Xanthocytophaga agilis: one gene and its partners. The main gene of each other region encodes a partner of the protein of the gene in region 2 in a complex. Links are inferred from orthologs where the notes say so. Each region holds a gene or a part of one and is shown on either strand. Other genes may lie near its edges.

What was found.
Region 1: the proteins of accD (region 2) and accB are in contact, whole or in part, in a solved structure (PDB 8UXZ), measured with the Escherichia coli proteins. The link is inferred for Xanthocytophaga agilis from one-to-one orthologs.
Region 3: the proteins of accD (region 2) and QNI22_RS17100 are in contact, whole or in part, in a solved structure (PDB 8UXZ), measured with the Escherichia coli proteins. The link is inferred for Xanthocytophaga agilis from one-to-one orthologs.

Annotation. Positions count from the first base shown.
Region 1 is NZ_JASJOU010000005.1:327,409-338,007, reverse strand. The notes cover bases 4,949-7,865. They hold accB (acetyl-CoA carboxylase biotin carboxyl carrier protein), read right to left. Parts: upstream 6,695-7,865; coding sequence 6,203-6,694; downstream 4,949-6,202. Other genes in these bases: QNI22_RS17150 (beta-ketoacyl-ACP synthase III), read right to left, coding at 6,803-7,813; accC (acetyl-CoA carboxylase biotin carboxylase subunit), read right to left, coding at 4,949-6,068. Outside these bases: L-rhamnose/proton symporter RhaT, read left to right, coding at 1-678; QNI22_RS17170 (family 78 glycoside hydrolase catalytic domain), read left to right, coding at 731-3,460; QNI22_RS17165 (hypothetical protein), read right to left, coding at 3,527-4,099; more of accC, read right to left, coding at 4,725-4,948; phosphate acyltransferase PlsX, read right to left, coding at 7,992-8,942; rpmF (50S ribosomal protein L32), read right to left, coding at 9,083-9,277; QNI22_RS17135 (YceD family protein), read right to left, coding at 9,371-9,973; QNI22_RS17130 (outer membrane beta-barrel protein), read left to right, coding at 10,184-10,599. UniProt on the Escherichia coli protein: This protein is a component of the acetyl coenzyme A carboxylase complex; first, biotin carboxylase catalyzes the carboxylation of the carrier protein and then the transcarboxylase transfers the carboxyl group to form malonyl-CoA.
Region 2 is NZ_JASJOU010000010.1:331,792-342,258, reverse strand. Bases 7,708-10,467 are described here. They hold accD (acetyl-CoA carboxylase, carboxyltransferase subunit beta), read right to left. Parts: upstream 9,629-10,467; coding sequence 8,786-9,628; downstream 7,708-8,785. Other genes in these bases: QNI22_RS26115 (class I fructose-bisphosphate aldolase), read right to left, coding at 9,870-10,467; QNI22_RS26125 (YifB family Mg chelatase-like AAA ATPase), read left to right, coding at 7,708-8,679. Outside these bases: beta-glucosidase BglX, read left to right, coding at 1-2,153; QNI22_RS26145 (superinfection immunity protein), read right to left, coding at 3,951-4,250; QNI22_RS26135 (neutral/alkaline non-lysosomal ceramidase N-terminal domain-containing protein), read right to left, coding at 4,690-6,054; QNI22_RS26130 (XRE family transcriptional regulator), read right to left, coding at 6,097-6,828; more of QNI22_RS26125, read left to right, coding at 7,138-7,707.
Region 3 is NZ_JASJOU010000005.1:313,254-323,931, forward strand. Bases 6,940-9,910 are described here. They hold QNI22_RS17100 (acetyl-CoA carboxylase carboxyltransferase subunit alpha), read left to right. Parts: upstream 6,940-7,936; coding sequence 7,937-8,884; downstream 8,885-9,910. Other genes in these bases: QNI22_RS17090 (RMD1 family protein), read left to right, coding at 6,940-7,144; QNI22_RS17095 (RrF2 family transcriptional regulator), read right to left, coding at 7,210-7,650; QNI22_RS17105 (MBL fold metallo-hydrolase), read left to right, coding at 8,997-9,857; QNI22_RS17110 (patatin-like phospholipase family protein), read left to right, coding at 9,889-9,910. Outside these bases: QNI22_RS17055 (chorismate mutase), read left to right, coding at 1-667; QNI22_RS17060 (MFS transporter), read right to left, coding at 738-2,123; QNI22_RS17065 (Lrp/AsnC family transcriptional regulator), read left to right, coding at 2,236-2,742; fmt (methionyl-tRNA formyltransferase), read right to left, coding at 3,199-4,119; transcription elongation factor GreA, read left to right, coding at 4,579-5,052; QNI22_RS17080 (HIT family protein), read left to right, coding at 5,158-5,553; QNI22_RS17085 (VOC family protein), read left to right, coding at 5,684-6,070; more of QNI22_RS17090, read left to right, coding at 6,353-6,939; more of QNI22_RS17110, read left to right, coding at 9,911-10,678. UniProt on the Escherichia coli protein: Component of the acetyl coenzyme A carboxylase (ACC) complex. First, biotin carboxylase catalyzes the carboxylation of biotin on its carrier protein (BCCP) and then the CO(2) group is transferred by the carboxyltransferase to acetyl-CoA to form malonyl-CoA.

The DNA of each region.
Region 1 (10,599 bases), on a different replicon or contig from region 2:
GATGGTAAATTTAATGAACTCATTTCTACCCGTACAGGAATATTTACACTGGCAGGAGTAGTTGTCTGCCTATTGGGAATTGCAGTGTGTGGGCGTGCAGGTATGATGAAAGAGAAAGAACTGAGTGGAGAACAGAAGAAAGCAACCATAGCTGAGTTTGATCTGAAAAAAGGAATTGTGGTAGCTACCATATCGGGTATCCTTAGTGCCTGCTTTGCCTTTGGATTAGCTGCTGGCAAACCCATCGCCTTGAAAGCTGTCGAATTTGGAACAGATCCTTTATGGCAAAATAATGCAATCTATCCTGTATTACTCCTTGGAGGCTTTACAACCAACTTCATCTGGTGTATGATTCTCAATCAGCGTAATAAGTCCTTTGGTGATTATACTAACTCTCAGACTCCCCTTAGCCGTAATTATTTTTGGGCAATGCTTGCAGGCACAACCTGGTATTTCCAGTTTTTCTTCTACGGCATGGGAGATAACTACTTAAGTGGTGATTTACGGTTTGCTGGTTGGACTATGCACATGGCATTTATTATTACCTTTAGTACATTGTGGGGATTGTTGTTGAAAGAATGGGCGGGTGCAAGCTCCAAAACATTTATGGTTGTTTACATAGGCCTATTTCTGATTGTATTTTCAACTGTATTAATAGGATTAGGCAGCAGCCTGTAAAACAATACCAAATTGCCAAGAACTGATACCTCTTGATTAATTCATTTATAATATGAAACCGTTTATTTACCTGTTTTTAATCTTTATTGCTGGTACGTTAGCAGCACAAACTCTTCAAGTAAAGGACTTGTCATGTGAACACAAAGTCAATCCAATTGGAATAGATGTACGACAGCCTCGCTTGAGCTGGAAGTTGAATAGTGACACCCGAAATACTATACAGGATTCCTATGAAATTCGAGTAGCTACGAAACAGGATTTTTCTGTTCAGAGTCTGGTTTGGAGTTCGGGTAAAGTAAAGTCATCAGAATCGATACTACAAATTTATAAAGGAAAAGCGACAGAATCCGGGAAGCGATATTACTGGCAGGTACGTGTATGGGATACGAATGACAAAGAGTCTGCATGGAGTGAAGCAGCTTTTTGGGAAATGGGAATCCTATTGCCAACTGAGTGGAAAGCCAAATGGATAGCACCTGGAATGCCTGGCGATACACTAAAAGCCAGTTCTGCTTCATTGGCTCGAAAAGAATTTACGATTAACAAACCTATCGCTTCTGCGAGGGTATATGTGACAGCCTATGGTATGTACGAACTTTATCTGAATGGACAGCGGGTTGGACAAGACTTACTGACTCCAGGCTGGACCAGTTATAATAGTAGGCTACAGTATCAGGTTTATGATGTGACAGAACAGGTCAGACAGGGAAAAAATGCAGTAGGTGCTATGATCGGAGATGGGTGGTACAGGGGAACGATAGGCTTTGATAATAGCTGGAATTTTTACGGCAATCAACTGGCATTGCTATGTCAGTTACACGTCCGCTATCAGGATGGATCTCAGGCCATTGTTGGAACAGATGAAACATGGAAGGCAACTCAGGATAGCCCTGTACGCAGCTCTGAGATTTACAACGGAGAGGTATATGATGCCCGTATGGAAAAGAAAGGCTGGAATGTTGTGGGGTTTAATGATAAAAGCTGGCATAAAGTACGCTTAGTGACTCATACCTTTTCCAATTTGATAGGTTCTGCTGGTGTACCCGTACGAAAAATACAAGAGATTAAGCCTAAAAATATATTTCGGACTCCGGAAGGAACACTAGTTGCCGATATGGGGCAAAATATGGTAGGATGGATTCGATTAAAAGTAAGCGGCTCTGCTGGTACAAAAGTCGTATTACGTCACAGTGAGATTCTGGACAAGAAAGGAAACTTCTATACAGCTAATCTTCGTCAGGCTAAACAACGCATTGAATATATCCTTAAAGGAGAGGGTGAAGAGACCTTTGAGCCACATTTTACCTTTCAGGGCTTCCGCTTTGTTGCTATAGAAGGATTTCCTGGAGATATAAAGCCTGAGAACCTAACAGGCATTGTCATTCATTCAGACATGAAGCCTATCGGTACATTTGAGTGCTCAAATGCATTAGTCAACCAGTTACAACATAATATTCAATGGGGACAAAAAGGCAATTTTGTGGATGTACCTACAGACTGCCCTCAACGGGATGAACGTCTTGGATGGACAGGTGATGCACAGGTATTTTGTCGCACTGCTGGATTTAATATGGATGTAGCTGCTTTTTTCACCAAATGGATGCGTGATGTAGCAGCAGATCAGTATTCAGATGGAGGTGTTCCGTTTGTTATTCCGGATGTTTTAAAGAAGGTGATGAAAGGAACCTCTGCTGGTTGGGGGGACGTAGCCCTGATTACACCTTATACCTTATACCAAATTTATGGGGATAAACAGATGCTGGAAATACAATATCCAAGTATGAAAGCCTATGTGGAATATATTCATTCCAAAGCTGGCAAATCAAATATCTGGAGAGGAGGAAGTGTGTTTGGTGACTGGCTTTTTTACAGACCAGGGATAAATAGTCATCCAGAACCAGACGGATATACAAATAATGACTACATAGCTACAGCTTTTTATGCCTATTCAACCCACCTGCTTAAAGAAACTGCACATATCCTGGGCAAACAGGAAGATGAGAGTCAGTATGCTAAATTGTTTGAACAGATTAGGGAGACATTTATCAAGGAATATGTAACACCTGCTGGACGCATTGCTTCCGACTCGCAAACCGCCTATGTATTAGCTTTAATGTTTAACTTACTACCTGCAGATCTGAAGCCAATGGCTACTCAGCATCTTGTAGATGATATCAAAAGTCGTAGAAATCATCTATCGACAGGATTTTTAGGTACACCCTATCTATGTCATGTGCTTTCAGACAATGGGCATACAGAGGTAGGTTACGATTTATTACTACAGGAGTTCTATCCGTCATGGCTCTATCCTGTTAAAATGGGAGCAACTACGATCTGGGAACGTTGGGATGGAATGAAACCAGACAGTACGTTTCAGGATGAAGGAATGAATTCATTTAATCACTATGCGTATGGTGCTATTGGTGATTGGATGTATCGGGTTGTAGCAGGTATTGAAGTTGGCAAGCCTGGGTATAAACATATTCTTATCCAGCCTCAATTACCATCAGATGGCCGACTTACCTATGCAAAGGCCAGCGTGAACAGCCCATACGGAGAAATTATGTCAGGTTGGGAACAGAAAAACGGACAATTGAAAGTTACCATCACTATCCCTGCCAATACAACAGCAACTATTCGGTTGCCAAGAAGTAATGCTTCTGATATCAAAGAGAATGGGCAAGCTCTCACTGCTGCTAACAAGTCAGCAAAAATGGATAAAGATACAACAGTAATAGAAGTAGGATCAGGACAATATGTATTTGAATATCCTTTGAAATAGAAAAGAGCATTACAAAAAATAGCCCATATTCAGAATATGGGCTATTTTTTTGCGAGGTGTATATTCTTAGTTGTTAACCACAATTACTACAGGGCCTTTCTTTGCTTGTGTTACTACAGAAGGTGCCAGCATGGCTGCATTCAAACTCTCTACCAACTCCTTCGCATGTTGATCTACTTGCTGTTTAATATCTTTCCAAACCATATTGTGCCACATCTTATCTCCCTCTACACGATATGGATATTTATCAGCAGTTGTAAGTGCGTTTAAAGAAACACGTGCCTGGTGAGTAAAATTGGTAATTTCATAACTATATTGTTTATCTCCTTCATGAATACGAAGTGCAACTACATAAAAAATAGTACCTTTTGAGTATTCATTACCAGAGGTAACTTTACTGACATATTGAAATGCTCCAACTCCTTTGAAGATACCTTGTTCGTTACGCATCTTTGCCTCTTGTGCATCAACAGGATGCTTAGTATGATTATCAAACCAATTCCATGCATTGGTTACCGCTGCATCGGGTGTCAGACGTGCATTATAGGCAAGTGTATCAGTATATCTTACTTTAGGCAATTGAGCCCACACAGATACTACACAAAATAACATTACTACTGTTGATGTAAAGATCTTCATGCTGGATCAGATTTATATGCTTGACAATGTGGCTTATATAGAGGGTCTTACGTAGAAGCCTAGCTAAAGGTTTATGTATAAAAATACATTTTCTTACTCGTTAAGCCTGTATTTCTGCCTATGCTAAGTTCGCTAGAATCACTTGTATCTATAGTTGATTTGCAATTGATATACTACAAGTGCATGTATTTTCTTAAGTATTATATTACAGGAGTAATGTGCAGGACGTGAGATATTAAAAAAGTTATATTTTTAAATATAATATCTGCTTAATCATTTAGTGAAAAAGTCATAAATGAATTGGTGCACAATATGTACTATAGTTTAAATAGACTACTTATATCTGGAAAAGTTATATAAACTACATTTAGAAGAGCCTTTAATGTATTTTTTTTATGCCTTTAGAGATGACTTCAATTATTCTTTTGATTTATAAATGGATTTGTGCCCTGTTTTATCTTTGATCACCGCAGTATGGACGAAGTAGGCGAAGCAGTATTGTATGCTTTTATCTATAAATCTTACATAAGCTTTCTGCAAAAAGTTTTTAAAAGAGTTTACCTCTTACATAAAAAGAGCCCCACTCTGTTGAATAGGGCTCTTTTTATGTAAAGAATTTTATCTATTATAATCCTTTAAAGTCAAAAGTCTCCAGATAAGAAGTTGTGAACTTACCAGTTCTAAATCCTTCATCATCCATCAGTCGGATGTGGAATGGAATAGTTGTTTTGATACCTTCAATAACGAATTCCTGTAAGGCACGTTTCATCCGTACAATAGCCTCTTCACGAGTCTGAGCACTTACGATCAATTTAGCAATCATAGAGTCATAATTTGGAGGTATTGTATAGCCTGCATATACATGACTATCTACACGTACTCCATGTCCTCCCGGCAGGTGTAGATTCAGAATTTTACCTGGGCTTGGGCGGAAACCATTAGCGGGATCTTCCGCATTGATACGGCACTCAATGGCATGCAAGTTAGGCTCATAGTTATTACCAGAAATAGGTACACCTGCAGCCACCTTAATTTGCTCTTTAATCAAATCAAAATCTGTTACTTCTTCTGTAATAGGATGCTCTACCTGAATACGGGTATTCATTTCCATAAAGTAGAAATCACCATGTTTGTCTACCAGAAACTCTATAGTACCAGCACCTTCATAGTTAATGGCACTAGCACCTTTGATCGCTGCTTCGCCCATTTTACGGCGTAATTCAGGTGTAATAATTGGTGAGGGCGTTTCTTCCACCAACTTCTGATGACGGCGCTGAATCGAACAATCTCTTTCTGACAGGTGACATACCTTACCATATTGATCTCCTACCACCTGAATCTCTATATGGCGAGGCTCCTCAATATATTTCTCCATATAGAGACCATCGTTTCCAAAAGAGGCTCCTGCTTCCATTTTTGCATCATTCCATGCTTTCTCAAATCCATCTTCATCACGAATGATTCGCATCCCTTTTCCACCGCCACCAGCAGTTGCTTTGATAATAACCGGATATTTGATTGCCTTAGCCAGCTCTTTTCCTTCTTCAAGAGAACCTAATAAACCATCAGAACCTGGAATAGTAGGTACTCCGGCAGCTTTCATAGTTGCTTTGGCAGATGATTTATCACCCATTGATTCAATCATCTCTGGTGATGGTCCTATGAACTTAATATTGTATTCCTGACAAATACGGGAAAAATCTGCATTTTCAGATAAAAAACCGTATCCAGGGTGAATTGCATCTGCATTTGTAATTTCGGCAGCTGCAATAATATTGGGTATATTCAGATAGGATTGTCGGCTGGGAGGAGGACCGATACATACAGCTTCATCTGCAAAGCGAACGTGTAGGCTATCTTTATCTGCTGTAGAGTAAACGGCAACTGTTTTGATCCCCATCTCGCGGCACGTACGAATAACACGTAATGCAATCTCACCGCGATTGGCAATTAATATTTTTTTAAACATATAACAATAGATGAGAAATGGGTAAGGAAGTAAGAGTATAATTGAGTGAATAAACAAGCTATCTACTGACGAAGTCAGATCTTGTAAAGCTTATTTATTCAACTACTCAATTGCTCATTTACACATTCAGTAAATTAGTTTGGCTCTACAATAAATAGAGGCTGATCATATTCAACAGGAGTAGCATTTTCTACCAATACTTTTACAATACGACCTGATACTTCACTCTCGATCTCATTGAACAGCTTCATTGCTTCAATAATGCAAACTACCTGACCCTTTTTGACTTCTGCCCCAACTTCTACAAAAGCAGGTGTTTCAGGATTAGATGAACGGTAGAATGTTCCGATCATAGGAGAACGAACAATAACAGTATTGCTTGATGCAGCTACAGGTTCCGCTGCAGGTATAGATACTACAGGCTGAGTAGCTACAGTCTGAACAACAGGAGCAATTGGAGTTGCAACAGGAGCAAATATTTGCTGAGAGGTTGTTTCAATTGCCTTGGTTACAAGACTACTGCTACGTTTTACATTTAATTTAAAGCTTTCTGTTTCAATATTTACCTCGTCAAGTCCGGATTTGGCAATAAAGTCAATAAGATCTTGGATTTCTTTTGCTTTCATGTTTCTATTTTACGTTTGTCGTGTTATATCTGGTTAGTGTGCCAGTTTGCACAGATAGTTATTCATCAGGAAATTATCTCTATAGAAAATTAAGCCTGAACAAATACATTAAGCGAATTTACTTCCGTCATACGCCCATTTCATATATGCGGCACCCCAAGTAAAACCACCCCCAAATGCTGCAAAAATAATATTATCACCTTTCTTTAAAAGATGCTCATAATCCCATAAAGCCAATGGTAATGTAGCATCTGTCGTATTACCATACTTGTGGATATTGATCATTACTTTATCTTCCCCAATTCCCATGCGTTGAGATGTAGCGCTGATAATTCGTAAGTTTGCCTGATGTGGACATAACCAAGCAATATCGTCAGATGTTAAATGATTACGCTCCATTACTTCTGCCGCAACATCAGCCATATTTTTTACAGCAAACTTAAATACCGTAGCTCCTTCCTGATGAATAAAGTGCTCCCGATTCGTTACTGTTTCAATGCTGGGTGGACGACGGCTTCCACCTGATTTTTGAACCAGATATTCCACTCCAGATCCATCTGTTTTGAGTACAAAATCCTGCAAACCATAACTAGGATCTGTAGAAGGTTCTATTAGTACGGCGCCAGCTCCATCACCAAAAATAATACAGGTAGTACGATCCTGATAATCAACAATAGATGACATCTTATCCGCTCCTACTACAATAATCTTCTTGTAACGTCCTGTCTCAATAAACTGAGAAGCTGTCACCATTGAGAATAAAAATCCTGAACATGCAGCCTGCACATCATAGCTAAATGCTTTTTTTGCCCCAACCATATCAGAGATAAGGTTAGCTGTAGCTGGAAAAACAAAGTCAGGGGTAGTGGTGCAACAGATTATTAAATCAATATCCAGAGGATCTGTATTTGTCTTTTTTAGTAGTCCTTCTACGGCCTTAGCCCCCATATGTGAACTGCCTTGATTTTCTCCTTTTAAAATTCTCCGTTCCTTGATCCCTGTGCGACTAGTGATCCATTCATCATTAGTGTCTACCATCTTTTCCAGTTCTGCATTGGTCAACACATAGTCAGGTACGTACCCATGGATACCTGTAATTACAGCTTTAATGGCGGTCATTCGAATGAGTTAAAATTGAATAGAGAAAAGGATAAAAGTTAGATGAGATAAGAACACAAAAATGAATTTAGTGCCTTTATTACTCTTATTCTAACTTTTAACCTTTTAGTAAAATAGTATGTATATAAAAGAAAAACTGGCTCAAAAGCATGGAGAGTACCAGTTTTTTTGAGCCAGTTTAAACAGATTTATTTTCCAAGGCTTGTTTAATCTTTGTAAGAACTTTTGATTCCACCATTTTAACTGCAAGTGAAATCATGTTTTTCACGGCAAGAGGGGATGAGATTCCGTGTCCAATAACAACATTTCCGTTTACTCCCAGAATCGGACTTCCTCCAATCGCTTCATAATTGAATTCACTTAAGAAGGAATCTTCAATTCCACGGCGATGGAATATGTCATAAAATGATTCTGACATCTTAAGAATAATGTTTCCGGTAAAACCATCACATATTAGGACATCTGCTTTGTCTGTAAACAAATCCCGTCCTTCAATATTGCCGATAAAGTTAATCTTCTTATTTACTTTAAGAAGTTGATGAGCCTGTTGTGAGATCAGGTTTCCTTTTTGTTCTTCCTCTCCTATGTTAACCAGCCCTACACGAGGGTTAGCAATGTTTAACACACTTTTAGCATACACACTACCCAGTTCAGCAAATTGATCCAGCACTTCAGGCTTACAATCTGCATTGGCTCCAACATCCAGTATTACACCATGTCCTCCATCCTGTTTTGGATAAAAAGATGCTATAGTAGGACGTAGTATACCTTCGAGTGGCTTTACGCTAAACATAGATCCCACCATCATTGCCCCTGTATTACCCGCGCTACAAAATGCGTCTACCTTGCCTTCTTTCAAAAGATGAAAGCCAATGGCAATACTAGATCGTGTTTTCTGAGTAAGTGCTTTGGTCGGATGTTCGGCCATAGCAATTATTTCAGGCGCATGTATTACTTCAACAACAGAAGTAGAAAAGGCAGGCACATGTAAAAGAGCTTGAATTACATCTTCCTGACCTACCAGAATTAACTCAACATCGGCGGGCAAGGCTTCACCGGCTAATAATGTACCTTCGACAATAGCTTCGGGGGCAAAATCACCTCCCATTGCGTCTATCGCAATTTTCATGTAGGCGTTTAGTGGCTGGTGGAAAAATAAAACAGGCAAGTAGCAATAGGCAATCAGCAATAAAAGTTACTCAACTGCGTGTTGCCTATTGCTACTTGCCTATTGATTTTGCTTGCTCAACAATACAACAATTCTGTGTATTAAGCAATAGCAGTGTAGTTTTCAATAACTACTTTGCCATTATAGTATAGATCTCCGTTTACAACGTATGCACGATGACGTATGTGAGGAGTTTCTGTCGATTGGCAGATAGAGATAGCTTTAGGTGTAGCTACGTCATGCGTACGACGTTTGTCCCGACGGGTTTTGGAAATCTTTCGTTTAGGATGTGCCATTTTCTATTTTAATTTATTGTTTTTTACAAAGGATTTGGTAATTGTTTTATAGAGTTTTTCTTCTTAATTAATAAAGAGAAAACCCTGATTGTATTAATTATTATTCAATTTTCGCAATGCTGCCCAACGCGGATCTATATTTTCTTCGTCCTTCTCTTCTGAAGTTTCCTCCTCCTCTTTAGATCTATAAACTAACAAGCCTTCCTCATTTTCTTCATATTGCTGATCTGCAAATTTAGGATGGATCTTTTTCATTGGGATCGCCAAAACTATAAACTCATAAATATATTGAGCTACATTTATGGTTGCTGTATGACGATTAATAATTTCAATCTCATCTGTGAGTTCCTTATCATCCTCTCCAAACTTCAGAATATGCTTTTCCTCTATATCTAGAGGATAGTCAAATTGTTCTAATGAACGATCACACGTTAACTCAATACTACCTGTAATATGAAAGTTCAGCTGAATCATTGTTGCTGACTTATCCAGGTACAACTCCACTTTAAATACTCCATTCTCAACCAGACTATTTTCAAATAGTTTGAAAAAACTGTTGTTTCCCTTAAAATCAAATGTATAGGCCTTATCTTTAAGGCCGATAATGTCTATATCAAAGTCTTTCAGATCTTTCACGGGACACCCTCCAAAAATTAGAACCGCAAAGGTAAATATATATTTTTGATTTAGAAACATCTTTCTTGAAGATTTTATCACTTTTGTTGATTTCTGGTATTGTACTTAAAGTTGAAAAGATCGATAAAGATTATACAGGTTTACTGCTTTTCGGTTGAGAGTAAGGTTTATCCTATTTCTTGCTGGTAATCACGCTATACATTGATGTATTTTTGTAGTAAAACAGTTTACTATTGAATTGAATTTTACATCGTATAGCCAGCGTTTAGTATGAAAAAAGTACTTGTTTCTGCCAGCCTGATTGTTTTAGGATGGTTCACCCAAACAAATGCCCAGACAAAATTACATTTGGGGCTCACCAGTGCATATAACGGAACATTTGTATTGGACAAAGGATTATCCGAAGATCCTCGTTATAGTGCGAAACCTACCTACAATTTTGCTCCTATTGGATTTACGGCAGGAGTAGACTTTGGAAGAGGATTTGGCTTACAATTAGAGTCTATCTTCTCAAAACAAGGACAGGTTTTTGAAATTATAGATGTGGCAAAACAAGTTATAGGACAACGAAATGTAGATTTGAGTTACATTCATTTACCTCTGTTGTTACGTTCCTTTGGTACTGGCACTGCCCGTACACGTTTCAACTTTATGTTTGGTCCTCAATTATCATTACTTACAAACGG
Region 2 (10,467 bases):
AGATGACCCTGGAAGAAAAAGTTGGTCAGCTTAATCAGGTAAATGGCGGCATAATGACAGGACCTGCAGCTGAAGGTGATCCAGGAGCAAAAGCCAAACTGGATATGTCACGCAAAGGAATGGTAGGTTCCTTTTTAAATGTAACAGGAGCCAAAGAAACACGTGCAGTTCAGGAGATAGCAGTAAAAGAAAGCAGACTAGGTATACCTTTGTTGTTTGCATTTGATGTAATTCATGGTTATAAAACTATTTTTCCAATTCCATTGGCAGAAACCTGTAGCTGGGATCTTGCTCTGATGGAGAAATCTGCCTCTATGGCTGCAGCGGAAGCCTCTGCCGCAGGTTTGCACTGGACCTTTGCGCCTATGGTAGATATTGCACGTGATCCTCGCTGGGGAAGGGTGATGGAGGGAGCTGGCGAGGACACCTATCTGGGAAGTAAAGCCTCTTATGCACGTGTAAAAGGATTTCAGGGAGATTTGACAGATGTATATCATGTAATGGCTTGCATGAAACATTTTGCAGCTTATGGATTGGCAGAAGGTGGTCGAGAATACAATACAGTTGATTTATCCCGATATGCACTGCATGATATCTATCTTCCTCCGTTTAAAGCTGGAGTTGATGCAGGCGCTGCAACGGTTATGAACTCTTTTAATATAGTAGATGGTATCCCTGCCAGTGGGAATAAATATCTGGTTACTGATGTATTAAAAAATCAATGGAAGTTTAAAGGTTTTGTTGTATCAGATTGGGCTTCATTTGGTGAGATGATTACCCATGGTTATGCAGCAGATGGGAAAGATGCTGCTTTAAAAGCATTCAATGCTGGCTCAGATATGGACATGGAATCAAGAGTTGTGATCGAAAATATGGTTCAGCTTGTGAAAGAAGGTAAGGTGACACAAGCTCGTCTGGATGATGCGGTGAGTCGGATCTTATATTATAAGTTTAAGCTTGGCCTATTTGAAGATCCCTATAAATTTAGTGATGAACGTCGGGAATCTGTTACACTGCTAAACGATAAATTTGTTCAGGCAGCACGAGAGGCATCACAAAGATCTATGATCCTATTAAAAAATGATAATAATACTCTTCCTTTATCAAAAACTACTAAAAACATTGCAGTCATTGGGCAATTAGCTGATAGCCAAGCAGACGCATTGGATTTCTGGATTGCAAAAGGTGATCCTAAAGATGTAGTTACTATTTTACAGGGAATAAAAAATAAAGTTCCTCAAAGTAATGTTTCTTTTGCAAAGGGATATACGATTACTGCGGATGGTAGTAATGCTTTGTATAATTCAACAGAAACGACAATCGCAGATGCAGTAAATACAGCAAAATCAGCAGATGTAGTTATTACTGTTGTAGGTTTATCTGGTAAAGTTGCCGGGGAAGCTCGTGCACTTACCAATATTGAAATTCCGACAGAACAAATGAAAGTGTTGCAAGCGGTGAAGGCAACAGGTAAACCTGTGATTGTAGTGATAAGTACTGGCCGACCTATGGTTATCCCCTGGTTGTCTCAACATGTTCCAGCAATCTTATATGCTTGGATGCCATGTACTCAGGGAGGAAATGCTGCTGCCGATATACTGTTTGGGGACTATAATCCTTCTGCTAAGACAACCATGTCTTTTCCTTATACAACAGGACAAATCCCTGTTTATTACAACCAGAAAAGCACGGGCAGACCTTACCAGGATGAACCTAACTCGCCTGGTAACTTCTGGGTTTCCCGTTATCGGGATGCTCCCAATGGCCCATTATACCCATTTGGATATGGATTAAGCTATACTACCTTTGATTACTCCGCCCCCACACTCAATAAAGCAGAATTAAATCGTGGAGAAAATCTGATAGTAAAAGTAATCATAAAGAATACAGGAAAATATGATGGTGAAGAGATTGCACAGCTTTATATACGAGATATGGTAGCCTCTCTGGTACGTCCGATAAAAGAACTAAGGGGATTTCAGAAGATCATGTTAAAAGCAGGTGAAAGCAAAGAAGTAACTTTTACATTAACCAATTCAGATCTGTCTTTTTATGATGGGGAAGGAAAATTACATTTAGAGCCTGGTACTTTCAAAGTATTTATCGGTGGAAATTCACGGGATGTCAAAGAAGCTTCATTTTCGTTAAAATAAGGATGCCTCTTTAAAAGTATTTTATATTAATGGTTTATGAGGAAATTCTATACTGCTTTTACTTTAAAATCCTCATTTATGAAATGTTCATCTGACAATTCGCAATTTTTATCTAATGTTTTTAAAGGTTTATCTAAAATTTTTGTACTGTTATATTATACATGCTATTTTAGCATCGTAAGAAATACAGATAGTAATTCTAACACAGAATATTATCTTGTTTTTCTTTCCATAGCTGGTTGAAGGATCTTGGGGGTAAGACTGGTGTAAGGCACCGTCTTCCCCAGGTATCTTATCCCAAGCTTTTACATTCCTTCTCCTCCCCATATTTTATACATAATGCTCTTTCTTTGTAACCCTTCTTTTAGTTAATCAAATTCAAAAAATACTTTTTTAGATTAGCGAATTGTCTTGTACGAACAAAATATCAAGTACGATTTAGTTTGGTAAGTTAATGTTTGAAAGATAAAAGAAGCTACCTATCACTTAAAACTACCAAACATAGATCCATCAGACAACACAAATATCACAAATAATATAAAGAGTGGGATGAGGATCAATGATTGAGCAAATAAGGATATAGTATAGAAGATCATCAAGGTTATTACTATAGGGTGCCACTGTTTCGTTTTTTTTAATAAGATACTATATGAAACAAACTCTGCAATAAACACTACTATTGAACCGTCTGAAAAGAATAAATACGATATCCATTGTTTGAAATAGGGCGATGAAATAATTAGTATGTCCTTTTGCATTGCCCAGTCTATAAATAATGGCAAAAAAGTAAGGCAAACCACTAAAACAGGTATATGCAGAAGTATTACTATATATTTATTGACCATAAGATGTTTTTGCACCATTAATATGGATGAATCATTAATTAAATGCCACTATCCTAATGAAAATCCTAAACAAAGGGATGTGAAACAACAAGGGATATAGACCTTATCACATCCACACTTAAACCATGATTCTCCTGTATTCTATCACTAACAGGTATTTTAGCACCTATGAAATCATAATAGTGAATTGTAGCAATAGGCCAGTATTCTCCTCCTTACTTAGTTCTGTAAAAAGATAAGTCACTTCTTCAACATCCTTATCACGCAAATCCTAGTCGATAAAGGCAATCAATTCTTCTCTTTGTGGTGTATGCTTTTTCAGAAAACCTTTTAGGATTTCTTTTCGTGGATTTTGACTCATACTGTATATAATCTAGATGTCTAATGACATTTATAATGGAATTAGATACAAAGTAAATGGATGCATTTTGCCTATTTTAAAACTTTGCTGAACGGCAAAACAGGTAATTACCTATAAGCTAACCACTATGTAGAAAACGTTCGAGGTTGATTAATGTGGTTAAGTGGGATCAGGAAGAAAAATTACTTAATACAAGATACCAATTTGTAGGAAAAACATCAGGACAGAAGGCAGGGCTTGAACCTGCAATATGATAGTGGTTTCCCCTATCAACTCCTCACTTTGTGGAGGCGTGTCTTCCAATTTCACCACTTCTGTCAGACAAATATACAAAGAAGATAGTATACTTAACTAATGTCCCTTCAGCGAGGAAAGTAAAGAGCGCCGAGTTAATCCTGTCTACTGCCATGGAACCATTGGACTGACCCATTCAGATAGATAAACAACCCTAAAGATATTCCGGAGGTGTTTATTTCAATTTTAAAATATTCTGTATTACTGAATGATTCCTGAGTTTCTAAAAAGTAAAGAAATCAAATAGCCTAAACTAATTCGTTATTCACATCCTTCTAGATACTATCACTCTGCAAATCAGACTGCATTTAATATCTTTCTTTTTTGTTCTTCAAATTCGCTATCTGTTAAGATCCTCTTTTCTTTCAGTTTTGCCAGTTTCTCTAGCTCATCTGTAAGAGAAACTTTAGGTGTTTCCAGATTTTGTGGTACAATTACTGTTTTAGGATCGCGGCTATTAGCCCAGACAATAGCAATTACCCAACCAATTACAGTCCAACCCATGAACAGATTAATTAAAGTAATGGACATAAGATTACGTCTAATCAAACCAACAATGGTAGGCAAAAAAATAAATGAACAAAAAGAGAATTCCACCAATCTAATATAAGAACTGATATCCCATGTGTGTAGTAATTAATTGTGCTCCATCTTCTCTTTAATATATTAATACTTTAACAGGTAAGTTTTGTGTTTTGCCTTAGCTCATCAAACAAAACAAGATGCTTTTTTCATTTTAAGCGAATTTTGGAGAAAAGGGCATAAAAAAAGCCTTAAAAACAATGTTTTAAGGCTTTTTTATTTTGTTGACCCACTAGGATTCGAACCTAGAATGACTGAACCAAAATCAGTAGTGTTACCATTACACCATGGGTCAATACCAGCTTGTTGTGCTTGAATTGGATTGCAAAAGTATTAAAAAAAAGATATCTGTCAATGGTCCGTGCGAAAAATATTTATAAAAATCTAGTAAAATGTTTTCAACAAACTGATAATCAGATTCCAAATCAAATAACTTTTTTATCGAAAATCGCTTTTACCGCTCCAGATACTTTACTACTTCATGCATTGCTTCCGAAATATAGGAGCCATTATAAGGCCCGAACCAATTCATATCACGAGTTTCGGAGGCGGTCCAATCGTAGTAGGCATCAGGAGTCACATAGCCAATGTACCCACCATTAAAGCTAGTAATAAACAGAGGACGTTGCTGCCACTGAGCAAAAGGCTGTACCAGAGGCGTAAGCTCACCTGAAAAGTCGCAAGGGCCTCCAACCCAGATCACATTGCCTATCCGCAAACCTTTCACTACAGAAGGATAATTGCCATATAATGAATAAAATACCCAGGGACGGATACGCCAGTTTTCTGTAATACGAAAATGAGGGTCTCGCAAAGGTAATGGTAAGGATATTATTCGTAGCTCTTTCTGGTAAGTTAACGGTATAGTGGGTAATCCGGCTGTAATCTTTTGGGCAAGTAGACTAGCTTCCATTTCAAGCATCTTCCATTCTGTTGGGCCATCTATTTCTGCCCGATGGCTTCCAACTGTCCCTGCACAAAATGCAGCAAAGTCAATAAGAGAATCACTTTCCAATGTATCTACCAGTACACCTGGATAATCGCGTGAAAGGCGGATGTCTTTATCTGAGATAATAGTAGGGTGTGCCGAGAAAGAAGCTAGTATGGCTCTTGCTCCAGACTTTTTACGAATCTCCATTACTCGGAGCAATGAATCTGTAGGATTACTTTTTCGCAAACGATTCTCAACCAGTTCTCCCGCAGGTAAGGCAATTGCTCCAATAGCAGCTTTTTCTTTATTCTGACTAGCAAGGCGAATAGACTCCAAAAAACGATCAGCAATAAAAGTCACAATATTCGGATCATACTCACCAGAGATCAGAAGTCCCACTATCTTATCAGCCCAGCCGCCAATGCTGTTGTGTGAATGTGTAGCACACAGATATACCTGATCAATAGACATTCCTATTTCAGGTAGACGCTTTGCTAAAGCATTAGTAACTTCCGGAGCAATGATAAGTAGATCTGCACTCAACAAAGCTACCTTCTGAACCCCATTGTCAAACACAAATGTCCGAACCCAGATAGAATCATGAATAGCAGTATATTTTTTGCCTCGTCGTTGCCCATACCCAGCTGTTGGCATAGGATAATCAGGTGTAATACTCACCTTAGCCCATCCTACTTGTAATGTGTCTGCATTTAGATTTTTTTTGACTGGAGGCAGCAGTGCTACGTTTTCTCTGAATTGCTGGTAATAGGACATCTCCTTATATGGAGTGCGATCTACGGGACGAAATAAGGCTACTCCAGCCACTACTAAGAAGATTATTATAAAAAGAAAAAAACGCTTTACGCGTTTTTTAGTAAAGAAACTCATGGAAAGCCAGTTTACAGGAGAATACGATGAAATGTATCGTAATTATATATAATTAAGTTTTTTGCGATCCAGATTACGGCTGATAGTTGCTCTCACCTCCCAGATTTCCATAATCTGGTCTGAATGTAAGAAATCTGGATTGAATTGTGGATTATCTGATACAATGACAATCCCTCCTGACTTATCTAGTAGGTTATGAATGCGTTTTATAATAATTCCATCTATTGATACAATTACATACATTTTATCATTCTTCAGATTTCTCCAGTTCTCTACAAATTGGGTAACCACTAAATCACCAGGGCGTAATGTTTCTTGCATACTGTCTCCTTCTACTTCAAATACACGGTAGGTTCCTTCTGAAAAGCCAGGAATAGAATAGGTCGGCAGAGTCTGAATAAATTCCGGATCACCATATCCCACCAGATAACCTGCCCGGGCCTTTACAGGAACAAAAGCTGTATTTTCTTCACCTGCTCGGTCTGTAGTAACAACCAAAATGCGCATATCACCACCTGTAATACGGGGATTTCCGTTCACAGGTTGTGTAACAGGTTGCACTACTGGCTGTACTGTACCATATAAAATAAATTCAGGTGTGGTATGATATATCTGTGATAACTTTTGAAGTACATCTGAAGGAATCTGAACCTGAGACTGGGTTTCGTAAATAGCAATACGAGACCGGGATTTGCCTATTTTATCGGCAACTTCCTGCTGGTTCAGATTGGTTTTCTGACGTAGCGATTTCAGACGTTCAGCTTGATTGGACATGATTCGTTAGGAAAGAAATGAATCAGAGAAAATAGTAATAAGTATTTAGTATCTAAAATCTTTTAAACTTACAAAGATAGTACTTTGTTCGGGAAACGAACCTTTTACACCTTTCATTTTTTTTATTACATACCTGCTTTCTGAAACAGGTTTCTCTTTTCGCTTCATACAAGTACTCTTATTTTCACGCACTTTAAACAAATAACGAAATATGTTACTTTTTCATCTCTGAAATATATTTCTGTTTGTCTTAGCCTTGTCAATCAGAGGCATATTATATTCTTTTACTTATTCGTCTATTTTTTAGCTATGCTATCCAAAACATACGGCTGCGCCGTTTATGGGGTTAATGCCTTTCCTATTACTATCGAAGTAAGTGTTGGTCAGGGGCAACATTTTTTCCTGGTAGGTTTACCAGACAGTGCTGTCAAGGAAAGTCAACAACGTGTTGAAACAGCCATTAAACATATTGGCTTTCGCATGCCACGTACCAAAGTTGTTGTTAACCTTGCTCCTGCTGATATTCGGAAAGAAGGTTCTGCTTATGACTTACCTATTGCCTTGGGTATACTTGTCGCTTCTGAACAACTCTCTACACAAATATTGGACCAGTACATTATTATGGGAGAACTGGCACTAGATGGTACCTTACGTCCTATTAAAGGAGTACTGCCAATTGCCATTGAAGCCCGTAAAAATGGATACAAAGGTTTTATTTTGCCTAAAGAGAATGCAGCTGAAGCAGCCATTGTCAATAATCTGGATGTAATTGGTGTAGGGAATCTTAATGATGCAGTAGAGTTTCTGGAAGGAAAGCTTACTATTGAACCTTTAGTGTCTGATACACGGGAAATATTTTTCAATACACAAAATGAATATGAAGCGGACTTTTCCAATGTGCAGGGACAGGAAAACATCAAACGGGCATTGGAGATTGCAGCCGCAGGTGGTCATAATGTAATCATGATTGGCCCTCCCGGAGCTGGAAAAACAATGCTGGCAAAACGGTTACCTTCTATTCTTCCTCCACTTACTTTGCCGGAAGCATTGGAAACAACCAAGATCCATTCCGTGGCAGGCAAATTAGGTAGTTTGGCAGCACTGGTATCCAGAAGGCCGTTTCGTAGTCCCCATCATACCATTAGTGATGCAGCATTGGTTGGAGGAGGGGGTATTCCTCAGCCTGGTGAAATATCGTTGTCACATAACGGCGTTCTGTTTCTGGATGAACTACCTGAGTTTAAACGCACAGTTCTAGAAGTGATGCGACAGCCACTGGAAGAACGGAAAGTGGTGATTTCGAGAACCCGTCAGACGGTAGAGTTTCCAGCCAACTTTATGTTGATCGCCAGTATGAATCCTTGTCCTTGTGGGTATTACAACCACCCGGAAAAAGACTGTGTTTGTGGTCCGGGAGTAGTACACCGCTATTTGAGTAAAATTAGTGGTCCACTGCTGGACCGAATTGATCTGCATGTAGAAGTAACTCCGGTTTCCTTTGATGAAATGACTGCTAACCGCAAGTCTGAAAGTAGTGCTCAGATTCGGGAAAGAGTAATCAAAGCCCGCAATATTCAAACTCAACGTTTTGAATCTTACAAAGGTATACATGCCAATGCCATGATGCCACCTGAAATAGTGAAACAAATGTGTGAGATTGATACAGTAGGTAAGAACCTGTTGAAGCGTGCGATGGAACGTCTTAATTTATCTGCGAGAGCTTACGATCGTATTCTAAAAGTGGCTAGAACGATTGCAGACTTAGCCAACAGTGAAGCCATATTGACAGAACACATTGCTGAAGCTATACAATACCGTAGTCTGGACCGCGAAAACTGGGCTGGGGAGTAGTGTATTGACGTGAAAAATAAATTAACTGTAAGAGATAAAAATAAAAGCTTTGATTCTCAACGAACTATTTAGAATAGATAGTTCGTTGAGAAACGTCAAAAATCCCTTATTTCAACATCTCCAATAGAGATGTTAAGCGGTTTTTTAATTCTTTGCGATGTACAATAAAGTCAAGAAAGCCATGTTCCAAGACAAACTCGGCACTCTGAAAGTCTTTGGGAAGATCTTTGCCTATCGTTTCACGAATAACGCGAGGTCCAGCAAAACCAATCATTGCACCCGGCTCTGCTATGTTAAAATCACCTAGCATGGCGAAAGAAGCTGTAACACCTCCAGTAGTTGGATCAGTTAACAAAGAGATGTAGGGAATACCTGCTTCATTTAATAATGCTAATTTGGCAGAAGTTTTGGCCATTTGCATAAGTGAGTACCCTGCTTCCATCATTCGGGCACCTCCTGAACGGGAAATCATCAGGAAAGGAATCTTGTGTTGTAATGAGTAATCAATAGCCCGTGCAATCTTTTCACCCACTACAGAACCCATAGATCCGCCAATAAACGCAAAGTCCATACAAGCTACCACTACATCCACATTATTCATTTTACCATATCCAGAACGGAGAGCATCTTTTAAACCCGTTTTCTTTTGAGAAGCAATTACACGCTCAGGGTATTTCTTGGTATCTGTAAACTGTAGTGGATCTCCTGAGGTCATTTGCGTATCCAGTTCTGTAAACTCATTGTTATCAAACAGAAGCTCGAAGTATTCTACAGAACCTACCTTCTCATGATAGTTGCAATGAATACACGTGTAAGCATTCACTTTGAGCTCACGGGTATGCATTACTTTTTTACATTCAGGACATTTGTACCAGATTCCATCCGGTGTTTCTTTTTTTAATTCTGTAGGCGTATTGATGCCTTTTTCTTTTCTGATAAACCAGGACATGTTCTTTCGTAGGGAGTAAAAGTCGGATTTGAATATAAGACACTATACGAGCATACTGATAACTATAAAAACTCAGCACGTATACATATTCAGAGATCTTATCTTTTTGTTTCTAAACTGATTTTTTTGTTGAACAAAAATAAACACACAGAAGTTTATACACTTCTATTGATAATCAATACAATAACTCTAATAAGTCAGGCTAAATAACTAATTAATACAATAGTCCAGAACAAAAATGTCAGGCTATTGTTATTTCCGGGGTCAAATATACATCCTGAATGGCATTAAGCAATGCCACCCCCTCATTCATTGGGCGTTGAAATGCTTTTCTGCCTGATATCAGACCCATACCACCTGCACGTTTATTGATCACAGCAGTTTTTACAGCATCCTCAAAATCAGATGATCCTGAGGCTCCTCCTGAATTGATCAATCCGGCACGTCCCATATAACAATTAGCTACCTGATAGCGGCACAGATCAATAGGGTGGTCGGAGGTTAGCTGTGTATAGATGCGTTCATCGAGTTTTCCATAACTGCTGGCTCCTGTATTTAACGCTTTGTATCCACCGTTATTTTCTGGCAATTTCTGTTTGATAATATCTGCCTGGATAGTTACACCCAGATGATTTGCCTGTCCGGTTAGGTCTGCTGAAACATGATAGTCCGTACCTTCTTTTTTAAATGCAGAGTTGCGGGTATAGCACCAAAGGATAGTTGCCATTCCAAGTGCATGAGCTTCTTCAAAAGCTTTTGATATTTCAACAATTTCACGTGTGGCATCATCCGAACCAAAATATACTGTGGCTCCAATGGCTACTGCTCCCAGATTCCAT
Region 3 (10,678 bases), on a different replicon or contig from region 2:
TCTTTGGATTGGTGCTATTGAACGTATCTATAATGCTGGTATTCGTAATATTGCAGCTATTCACCGTGGATTCTCTACTCATCGGAAAACGAAATACCGGAATGAGCCACTTTGGGGGATTGCTATTGAATTAAAGACATTATTCCCCGATCTTCCAATTATCGGAGATCCAAGCCATATCACAGGAAAAAGAACTGCTATATACGAAGCATCTCAGAAAGCACTCGATCTGAACTATGATGGTTTAATGATCGAATCTCACCTGGATCCTGACAATGCATGGAGTGATGCGGCACAACAGGTGACTCCTGCTGCGTTGGAACAAATCCTGGCAGCATTAAAAACCCGCCAGACTACATCAGATGATGCTATGTTTATCAATCATCTGGAAGATATGCGTCATCAGATTGATGATGTTGATCGCGAACTACTGGAAATCCTGGCTCAGCGTATGAACATTGTAGAGAAAGCCGGAGAATACAAACGCGAGCATAATGTAACTGTATTTCAGCAGGATCGTTGGTCTGAAATCTTCAAAACACGTCCTGAATGGGCAGAGAAGATGAAAATCAATAAAGATTTTGTAGCAGAGATGTTTAAACTTATTCATACAGAATCTATCCGTCTCCAGACTGAAGTTTCTGAACGCGAGAAAATTAAAGCTTAATTTAATTGAACAAACAGAAAAAACTCCATTCATTCTTGAGTGGAGTTTTTTTATGTCTGTCAATTACCTTTTAATGATTATACAAAAGTTGTGAATGTATTTTTATCTGTCGTTGATAAATCCACATCCATCCAATAGCAATCAGAGCATATATAGTTAGCACAGATACAGGTAAAGGAGTTACAGTTCCTTCCGCATGGCCAATTCGCATACATAGTGCTAATATAGATAGTCCTAATCCTGCTCCCATAAAATATGCAGTGGTAGATACACTAGAACCTACACCTTGTTTCTCATTTGGAATTTTCTGAATGGCCATGGCTGTCAGGCTGGGAAAACAGATTGCCATACCACTTCCTGTAACACATGCTACAGAGGATAAAATGACAAACAGGTTATAATCCAGCCAGAATACTGTTAGTAATAATGAAGCTCCTGTTAGCATTAAGGTCATACCAAGTATTCCAATCTGAACTATATTCATCTTCTTTAAGAATACAGGTAACAAAAACTTAGAAATCAGAGAAGATAATATACTGAATGGAACCAATAATAAACCTGACTTTGCCGCACTGAAATGCATATTTTGTTGCAGTATCAGAGATAAAAGAAATAGATAACCAGAAAAGAAAGCTCCTAATAGCAAACAGGTCCCATTGCCCAAAATGGTAATTGGATGTTGAAATAAAAAGAATTCAATTAGTGGAGTATTTTGACGTTTGCTTCTATAAACAAACAACCAGAGACCTCCTAAAATTAACAGAAGCATAACTCCTGTACTGATAAACTTGTCTTGTATATCTGCAAGGTCATGTACAACATAAGATAATGCAACAATTATTACTGTTAGCAAAACTCCTGACAAGATATCAGGTTTATTTTTGTCATCAGTAGTCTGATCGTTATCTATATATTGGTAAGCCATGTATAGAGCTACGGCGATAACTGGTACATTAATGAAAAAAATCCACTGCCAGCCAAAATAGGTGGCAATCAACCCTCCCAGAGAAAGACCACATCCAGAGCCTATAGCTGCAAATGAACTAAAGATGCCCAATGCCTTATTGCGTTCATGACTTGCTGTAAATGTATTGGTAATGATTGACATAGCAGAGGGCATTGCCATAGCTGCAGCTAACCCCTGTAATGCCCGGAATCCCATTAACCAAGAAAATGAGGGAGCTAAACCGGCTCCTAATGAAGTAATCAGAAACAAAGCACTTCCAGCCAGAAATATTCTTTTTCTCCCCATTACATCCGACAATGTTCCTCCTACAACCAGAAAACCGCCATAGAACAACAGATATACAGTTTGTAGCCATTGGATGGTTTCATTAGCTACCCCAAATTCTGTTTTAATCAATGGCATTGCCAGATTTAAGATGGCAATATCTAATGCTTCAAAGAATATGGCAGTTGAAGCTACTATAAGGATAATATTTTTTCTATTAATCACAATACATACATTTGTTCTACACAAAATTACATATTGCCCATATAAGTGCTATATAAAGTATCAAATACAGAATATTTATACATTTATTATATATTAAACAGAACAGATACACATGTCAAGTACATATAATACTACCTTAGCAGAACATATGTCTAATCCGGCTTTGGTATTGGATTCCAAAGACTATGAAATTTTGCGTTTACTGCAGGAGAACGCGAAAAGTACAGTAAGAGAAATAGCCGCTAAAGTACACCTGAGTACAACACCTGTGCATGATCGGATCAAGCGGATGGAAAACAATGGAGTGATTAAGCAATATGCTGCTCTGGTTGATCGTCGTTTGGTACGTAAAGGGATTATGGTTATCTGTTATGTATCCTTAAAGGAGCATACCAAAAAAGTAGGAGGAAGATTTATTGAAGCTATTCTTCAAATGAGATCTGTCATTGAATGTTATACTATCTCAGGGGAATTTGACTTTATGCTTAAGATCATTGCAGAGAGTATGGATGACTATCATACCTTTTATATCAATGAACTCAGTGAAATCAAAGGTATCCGATACATGCAGAGTATTTTTGTGATGAATGTAATCAAGGATACTCATCAGATTATTTGAGAATGTATTAAGAAGTTGGATTCTGTAATAGCGAGGACAGTGAGTTATCAGGATTCTGGTTATATCTCAAGATTATCAGAGTCCTGATACTTAAATAAAGTAATCAGATTTCTGATAGTGTGAAATTATAATCAGTAGCTTGATATTTTTCCAAAGTGACTGGAATTCCAGTCATTGGCAGAAGCGACCGAAACTCCAGTTAAACAAACTTTTGAACTAAAGTCCAGTCATCTATGAAAGTGAACAGAGTTTAGGTCAATGAAGAAAGTGACCATTATTCGAATATTTCTTGAAAGTGATCGGTATTCCAGTCAAACGCAAAAATGATTTGAATAATGGTCAAAAATATTTTTAATTAGAAATCCATTTGCTTTTGCTGACATCAAGGCCATGAACAGATTTCTGATCATCATTTAGATTGTGCATGATTCGTTGCACACTATTATATATCTTGAGTTATTGTGCAATTGTGTTTCCTCGCAGAAATTCATCTATCTTCATTCGTTTTTTTCCTTCTATCTGCAATTCCTTTATTTCAATCCATCCATCTGTAGTCTTGAATCGCAGATACGTTTTATTATCAGAAGAAACAGATCCAGGCTGTAGAGTTTCTCCATTTGTAGTATAGAATTTCTCTGCCTGAAAAATTTTACACGTTTTTCCATTTACTCTAGTCCACGCACCTGGATAAGGAGAAAGTCCCCTTATAAAATTGTATATCTTCTCAACTGACTGTTCAAAATTGATTTCACATGTTTCTGTAAAAATCTTGGGTGCCATCTTAGCAGGCTTAGACAGATCCTGAGGTATCTGAGGATAATTACCTGTATCTACAGCTGTAACAGTTTTAAGGACAAGTTTCGCCCCTTTATGCATCAAACGTTCATAGACAGTTCCCACATTATCTGTTTCAGAGATAGGTTCATGGTCCTGAAAGATAATATTACCTGTATCTATCTCATGTTGCAGAAAAAAAGTTGAGGCACCAGTTTCTTTTTCCCCGTTAATAATAGCCCAGTTAATAGGCGCAGCTCCACGATAATCAGGTAATAAAGAAGCATGCAGATTAAAAGTACCCTTGGGAGGCATATTCCAAACAACTTCCGGAAGCATTCGAAAAGCAACCACTACCTGCAAATCTGCTTTATAGCTTTTCAATTCTTCTAAAAACTCAGGATTTTTCAGTTTTTCAGGCTGCAGTACAGGAATACTATGTTTAAGCGCAGCTTCTTTTACGGGTGAAGCCACAAGCTTTAATCCTCTTCCTGCGGGTTTATCAGGAGCTGTAATTACAGCAACTACATTGTAATTATTCTCTACCAATATTTCCAGGCTAGGTACTGCAAATTCAGGCGTACCCATAAATATGATTCGCATAACAAAAAATGTTAGATATGTAAATAACTTGTCCAACTCTTCACCAAAAGTAGTATCCTTCAACTGGCTTCCCAAACTTCTTTTATTAGGAATCTACATTCCATATGTGTAACACAAAATAAGAATTCTCCTTTTTGAATAAACCCAATAACAAATAATAACTTTCGAAGAAGTCACTTGCTCTATTCAACGAAAATTCGTATTTTAGCGCTTATCTTACAGACTTCCGCAAGAGTAGTTGGCTCTTGCGGTTTGTTTTTGTCTATACTAATGCAAGAGATAACGTTCAATTTGATTTCTCCGGATCAGTTTTACTCGTCCGGTTCAGGATTTGGTTAACAGGTTCTGCAAGGCTATTGGTATACGTTTTGTAGGACGGCTTGTAGTTACAGCCGTTTTTTTTATTGTCATATATACACTGAATTCAATTAAAAATAAACAACTTAAACATATAAAAAGATGAGTAAGATCTCGTATTACACGCAAGAAGGATTAACTAGGCTTCGGGATGAATTGATAGAGCTACGGACTAAAGGCCGTGCGGATATTGCCAGACAGATTGCTGAAGCCCGTGATAAAGGTGATCTAAGTGAAAATGCAGAGTATGATGCAGCCAAAGATGCACAGGGCCTTCTGGAACTGAAGATATCTAAGCTGGAGGATCTGGTTGCAAATGCACGTTTAATTGATGAGTCTTCTATCGACACATCTCAAGTATCTATCTTGTCGAAAGTGAAGATTAAAAATAAGAAAAATGGAACAACTGTTACCTATACACTGGTATCAGAAGAAGAAGCAGACCTTAAAACCGGAAAAATTTCAGTGCAATCTCCTATTGGAAAAGGATTGTTAGGAAAGAAAGTAGGAGAAGTTGCCTCCATTACAGTTCCTGCCGGGCAAATGGAATTTGAAGTCGTTGATATCACCCGCTAAGAATTTTTCGTTTACTGATTATTAGTATAATACAGATATTGTGTTCAAAAAGATACTATTTTTGGAGAACTCATTTATCCTGATAATCAGTAAACATACTTAAGCATGCCTACCATATTCTCCCGAATCATTGCTGGTGAAATCCCTTGTCACAAAATAGCAGAAAACGAACATTGCTTTGCCTTCCTTGATATTAGTCCGGTAGCAGAAGGACATGTATTGGTAGTACCAAAACAGGAGACTGACTATCTTTTTGATTTAGACAATACAATTTATACGGAATTAATGCTATTCTGTAAAAATCTGGCACCAGCTATTCAGCAAGCAATCCCCTGTCTGCGTATTGGGGTAACTGTTATAGGCCTTGAAGTTCCTCATGCCCATGTACATCTAATTCCGTTAAATTCCATGAATGACATGAATTTCAGCAAGCCAAAGTTACAGATGAGCCAAGAAGCGTTGGCAGAGACAGCCAAACGGATACATAGCTTTGTAAAATAGACAAAATATTCAGCAGATTACCTTAAAATGACAAACCATAGACCACACTCTCACGTAAGAGTCCTCTGTGGCCATTGCTGCAATACATATACTTCATCTTCTGAGTCAGACTAAAAAGACATCTACTTCCATGAAAGACAGTTTTCTTGGGCTCCGAACCACTATCTATAAAGTTAATGATATTATCAAAGCAAAAGAATGGTACTCACAGGTTTTAGGGATCTCTCCTTATTTTGATGAATCCTATTATGTTGGGTTTAATGTAGGTGGCTACGAATTAGGACTACAACCAGAAGAACAATCTTCCGCCTTTAAATCGGATAATGTTGTTACCTATTGGGGTGTCTCTGATATTGAGCTGTCTTTTTACAAACTTATTGCGGCAGGGGCAGTGGCTTATGAACAACCAGAAGAAGTTGGAGAAGGAATAAAAACTGCCTCTGTAAAGGATTTGTGGGGAAATGTTGTTGGCATTATTGAGAACCCTCACTTTGTAGTACAGCCACATATTAGCTGATAGTGTAATATAAGCATAAAATAGAAACTCCCGAAAGTCAGGAACTTTCGGGAGTCTGATCACAAAACTCCTCTTCACTTCAATCTAATGAAGTTGATTTTGTATACATGACCCAGAAAACAGATAGATGGTTGCATGCACTATAAATTTTTTTTACTTTTTATTCAGTAATTATCAGCGATGCATTAGTGTGCCTTTTAGTTAAGCTCTTATCTCGCATATTTGATAAGTTAGAAGTAGCCCCTTAACATAAATTGCTATCTTGCAATAAAAACGCATTTTATGCTGAAAGTTGAAGCATTTCAAGTTGCCGAACAAATCAATATTAAGTCATTTCGTGCTGAGTTTACAGGCGAACCTTACCTGGCTACTAACTATGAAGTGTTTTATGTTCTGGAACATGGAAAGTACTTATATGTACTCAACTATGGAGTAGTTGTATTTGTAGATCACTCAGAGATTGAAAAAAGCGATTTAATCCGGTTTTTAAAAAACTTCTGTGAACGCCCTGTTCGTGAAGACTTTAAAGAAGATTTATTAGTAGAGGTAAATTCACAAAAAAAACTCACATTTAATTATACCTCTCTCATAGTTCCCGAAATAAATGAGCATGCTGTACGAGTTATCATGTTAAATACAGCTCAATCTGTTGCTCTGGAAACATATGAATCTTTGGGGGATGATATTTTGGAAGGGACCAAAAGATTTGCAGAAGAATTGGAAAAGGCTGGCAAAGTAAAGATTTCTCCCAAGAACTTATTGCGTTTCATTGGCCGTACTATCAATGTAAAGAATAGTATTATAGACAATCTATATGTATTCAACTCACCAGATGTGGTCTGGGAAAGTGAATATTTATCCAAACTAGATCATGGATTACGGGAAATGTTTGATATCAACACGCGATTTCGGGCATTAGATTATGAACTTAGAGTAGTACAGGATAACCTGGAACTGTTTACAGACCTATTGCAAAACAGAGAAAGTACTCGATTGGAATGGATTGTAATTGGGTTGATCTTTGTAGAGGTATTAAACCTTATCTTTGGCAAGATCTTCGGAAGTGGGCACTAAAAGGTAAAAATTAATGAATCCGGAAATTTTTATCAACTTTCCGGATTCAGTCTTCATTTACACTCTTAAATGATCCAGTCCAAGGGCTCTTTTTCCAGACGTACGCAATCTGCAAGTGTTGTGCTGTCCAGAATATCAGCAGTGGCATCACGCACCTTACGCATTGTAATCCGAATAGAACAAGTTTCCACATCATTACATTCATCACAAGGCTGGTATCCATTCTGTCTGGCACAAGGAACCCAGGCAAGTGGTCCATCTATGATACGTACTACCTGACCCATTGTAATCTGATCTGGACTTTTTAATAATCCATATCCTCCCGTCTTTCCTCTACGACTAAATAAAATACCATGATTCTTTAGATCTAATAGAATTGCTTCCAGAAACTTTTTAGGAATTCGTTCTTGCTCAGCAATCTCAGCAATCAAGGTTGCATCATTTCCAAAGTCACGTGCAAGAACAAAAAGCGCCTTAAGGGCGTATTTAGCTTTCTTTGATAACATGTCTATGTATATTTTTACAAATATATTAAAAGTCTACAAAATAAGTATAGATTATCTACAAATAGTTAATTTATTACAATGGAGAATATATTTGTTTCTTACATGTTTCCAAAAGTCAACTTTGTGCGCGTTTTTGGGGCTGGCATGCTGTTTTCTATAAAAATATTTACATAGTAATGAACTATCTATCAGTATTTTGCAGTTTTGATTTTCGATTTACATACACACACATTTACTTTCTGGAGGAAACTATTAAATTTGCACCCCTGCAACAAATTACACACACATGCTGTTGGACTTTGAGAAACCTATAGCAGAACTTGAAGCAAAATTAGCTGATATGAAGCAGCTCGCAGAAGGTTCTGATCCTGAGATGCAATCAGCCGTTAAAACGCTGGAACAAAACATCTTGAAATTAAAAAGAGAAACCTATCAAAATCTGACGCGCTGGCAACGGGTACAGCTTTCTCGTCACCCTGATCGGCCTTATACCCTTGATTATATTTACTCTGTTACCGATCAGTTCATAGAATTGCATGGAGATCGTACTGTTTCGGATGATCCGGCAATGGTGGGCGGATTTGGTACTATAGAAGGGCAGACAGTAATGTTTATTGGTCAGCAGAAGGGACGTAATACCAAGCAGCGTCAACAACGTAATTTTGGTATGGCGAATCCGGAAGGCTATCGGAAGGCATTGCGTCTGATGAAAATGGCAGAAAAATTTGGTAAACCGATCATTACTTTTATAGATACTCCAGGCGCATTTCCAGGTATTGAGGCAGAAGAAAGAGGACAGGGTGAAGCTATTGCCCGTAATCTTCGTGAAATGTTTATGCTGAAAGTACCTGTAATCTGTATTATCATTGGAGAAGGTGCTTCGGGAGGAGCCTTGGGAATCGGTATAGGAGATCGGGTATTAATGCTGGAAAATACTTGGTACTCTGTTATCTCTCCAGAATCCTGTTCGTCAATTCTCTGGCGTAGCTGGAATTACAAAGAGCAAGCCGCTGAAGCCCTGAAGTTGACTGCAGAAGATATGAAGCAATTTGGTCTTGTAGATGGCATTATTCCAGAACCTCTCGGTGGTGCGCATACAGATACTACAGGTATGGCACAAACAATCAAGCAGGTTATTACTGATACACTGAAAGAGCTTGGTGCTTTAAGTCCACAACAGAGAATTAATCAGCGCATTGAAAAATTCGGTTCAATGGGTGTATTCAAAGATTAATAGAAGTTCATTTACTGAAAATATCTCCATTGGAAAGTCGTTAATAGAGAATGGTAGGTTATATGTGAAAAACTAATAACTTGCTTGTAACTCTTTAACGACTTTTTCTTTTATGCAGGTTCATGTAATTGATACTGGCTTCTTTAAACTAGATGGAGGAGCAATGTATGGAGTTGTACCCAAAAGTATCTGGCAAAAACTTAATCCTTCTGATGAAAATAATTTGTGCAGTTGGGCAATGCGGTGTTTGTTAATTGAAGACGGCAAGCGTCTGATACTAGTTGATACTGGTTTGGGTAATAAACAGGATGCAAAATTTTTCAGCTATTATTATCTGCATGGTACTGCCAGCCTATTACAGTCTATACAGAATGCCGGATTTTCTCCAGATGAAATTACAGATGTTATTCTGACTCACTTGCACTTTGACCATGTAGGTGGAGCCGTAAGCTGTGATACAGATAAAACGAAATACTTTCCAACTTTTAAAAACGCCCGTTACTGGTCTACACCCAGACATTGGCAATGGGCAATACAACCTAATCCTAGGGAAAAAGCAAGTTTCTTGAAAGAGAATATTCTACCCTTACAGGAAAGTGGCCAATTGCATTGGATTGAAGAAGGGCAAGCTTCACCTTTTGCCAATATAGACTTTCTGTTTGTAGAAGGCCATACAGAAGCGATGTTATTACCTAAAATACAAATTGGTAATCAAACAATTGTGTATATGGCTGATCTCATTCCTTCCACAGGCCATATTGCGTTACCCTATGTAATGAGTTATGATGTAAGGCCCCTACTTACAATGGATGAAAAAGCAACAATTCTAGATCAGGCCGTGGAAAAGGACTGGATTTTATTCTTTGAACATGACCCTATCACAGAGTGTGCTGTTGTACAACATACAGAAAAAGGTATTCGGATAGAGAAACAAGGAGCACTTATAGAATGGCTTGCACTAACAAATCAGTAATAAACTATCTTATAAACATCAGGACTAGAATATGGAAATAGGTTTGGCATTGTCTGGAGGAGGTGCAAGAGGATTTGCACATGTTGGTGTACTTCAGGCGTTATTGGAAGAAGGCTTTGTTCCAACAAAGCTGTCGGGAGCAAGTGCAGGGAGTATTGTATGTGCTTTATATGCTAATGGCTACCTGCCCAAAGATATTATGGATATTTTTCAGAGAGCAAAGATTCGTTCAGTATTTAGTCTCTCAACACAATTAACCGGTTTTCTGAAACTAGGGAAAATAGAAAAATTTCTGGAAACATATCTCCCCCATAATTCATTTGAACAACTCAACATTCCACTAACGATTAATGCTACCGAGATACAGACCGGCGAAATTGTTTACTTCAATTCCGGACCTCTGATCCAACCTATTCTGGCTTCCAGTTGTATACCCGTTTTATTTGAGCCACTTCGTGTTGGCAATAAGTTGCTGGTAGACGGGGGTATACTCAATAATCTGCCCGTAGAACCTCTGCTCAATCAATGCGATTTTATAGTGGGTGTACATAGTAACCCATGTGGAAACACCTTACCAATAATTAACATGCGTACAGTTATGGAACGCAGCTTATTATTAGCTATCCAAAATAATATCCAAGATAGAATCCTGCGCTGTGACTATTTCATCGAACCACCAGAACTTTGTCGGTTTACAACACTAGATGCCAGCAAAGCCCAAGAACTCTTTTCGATTGGATATAAATACACAAAAGAAATAGCCCCGCAATTGAAAAACCTGTATGAAGAAAAACAAAAGGGAAAGGAAATAGGGCACTTGA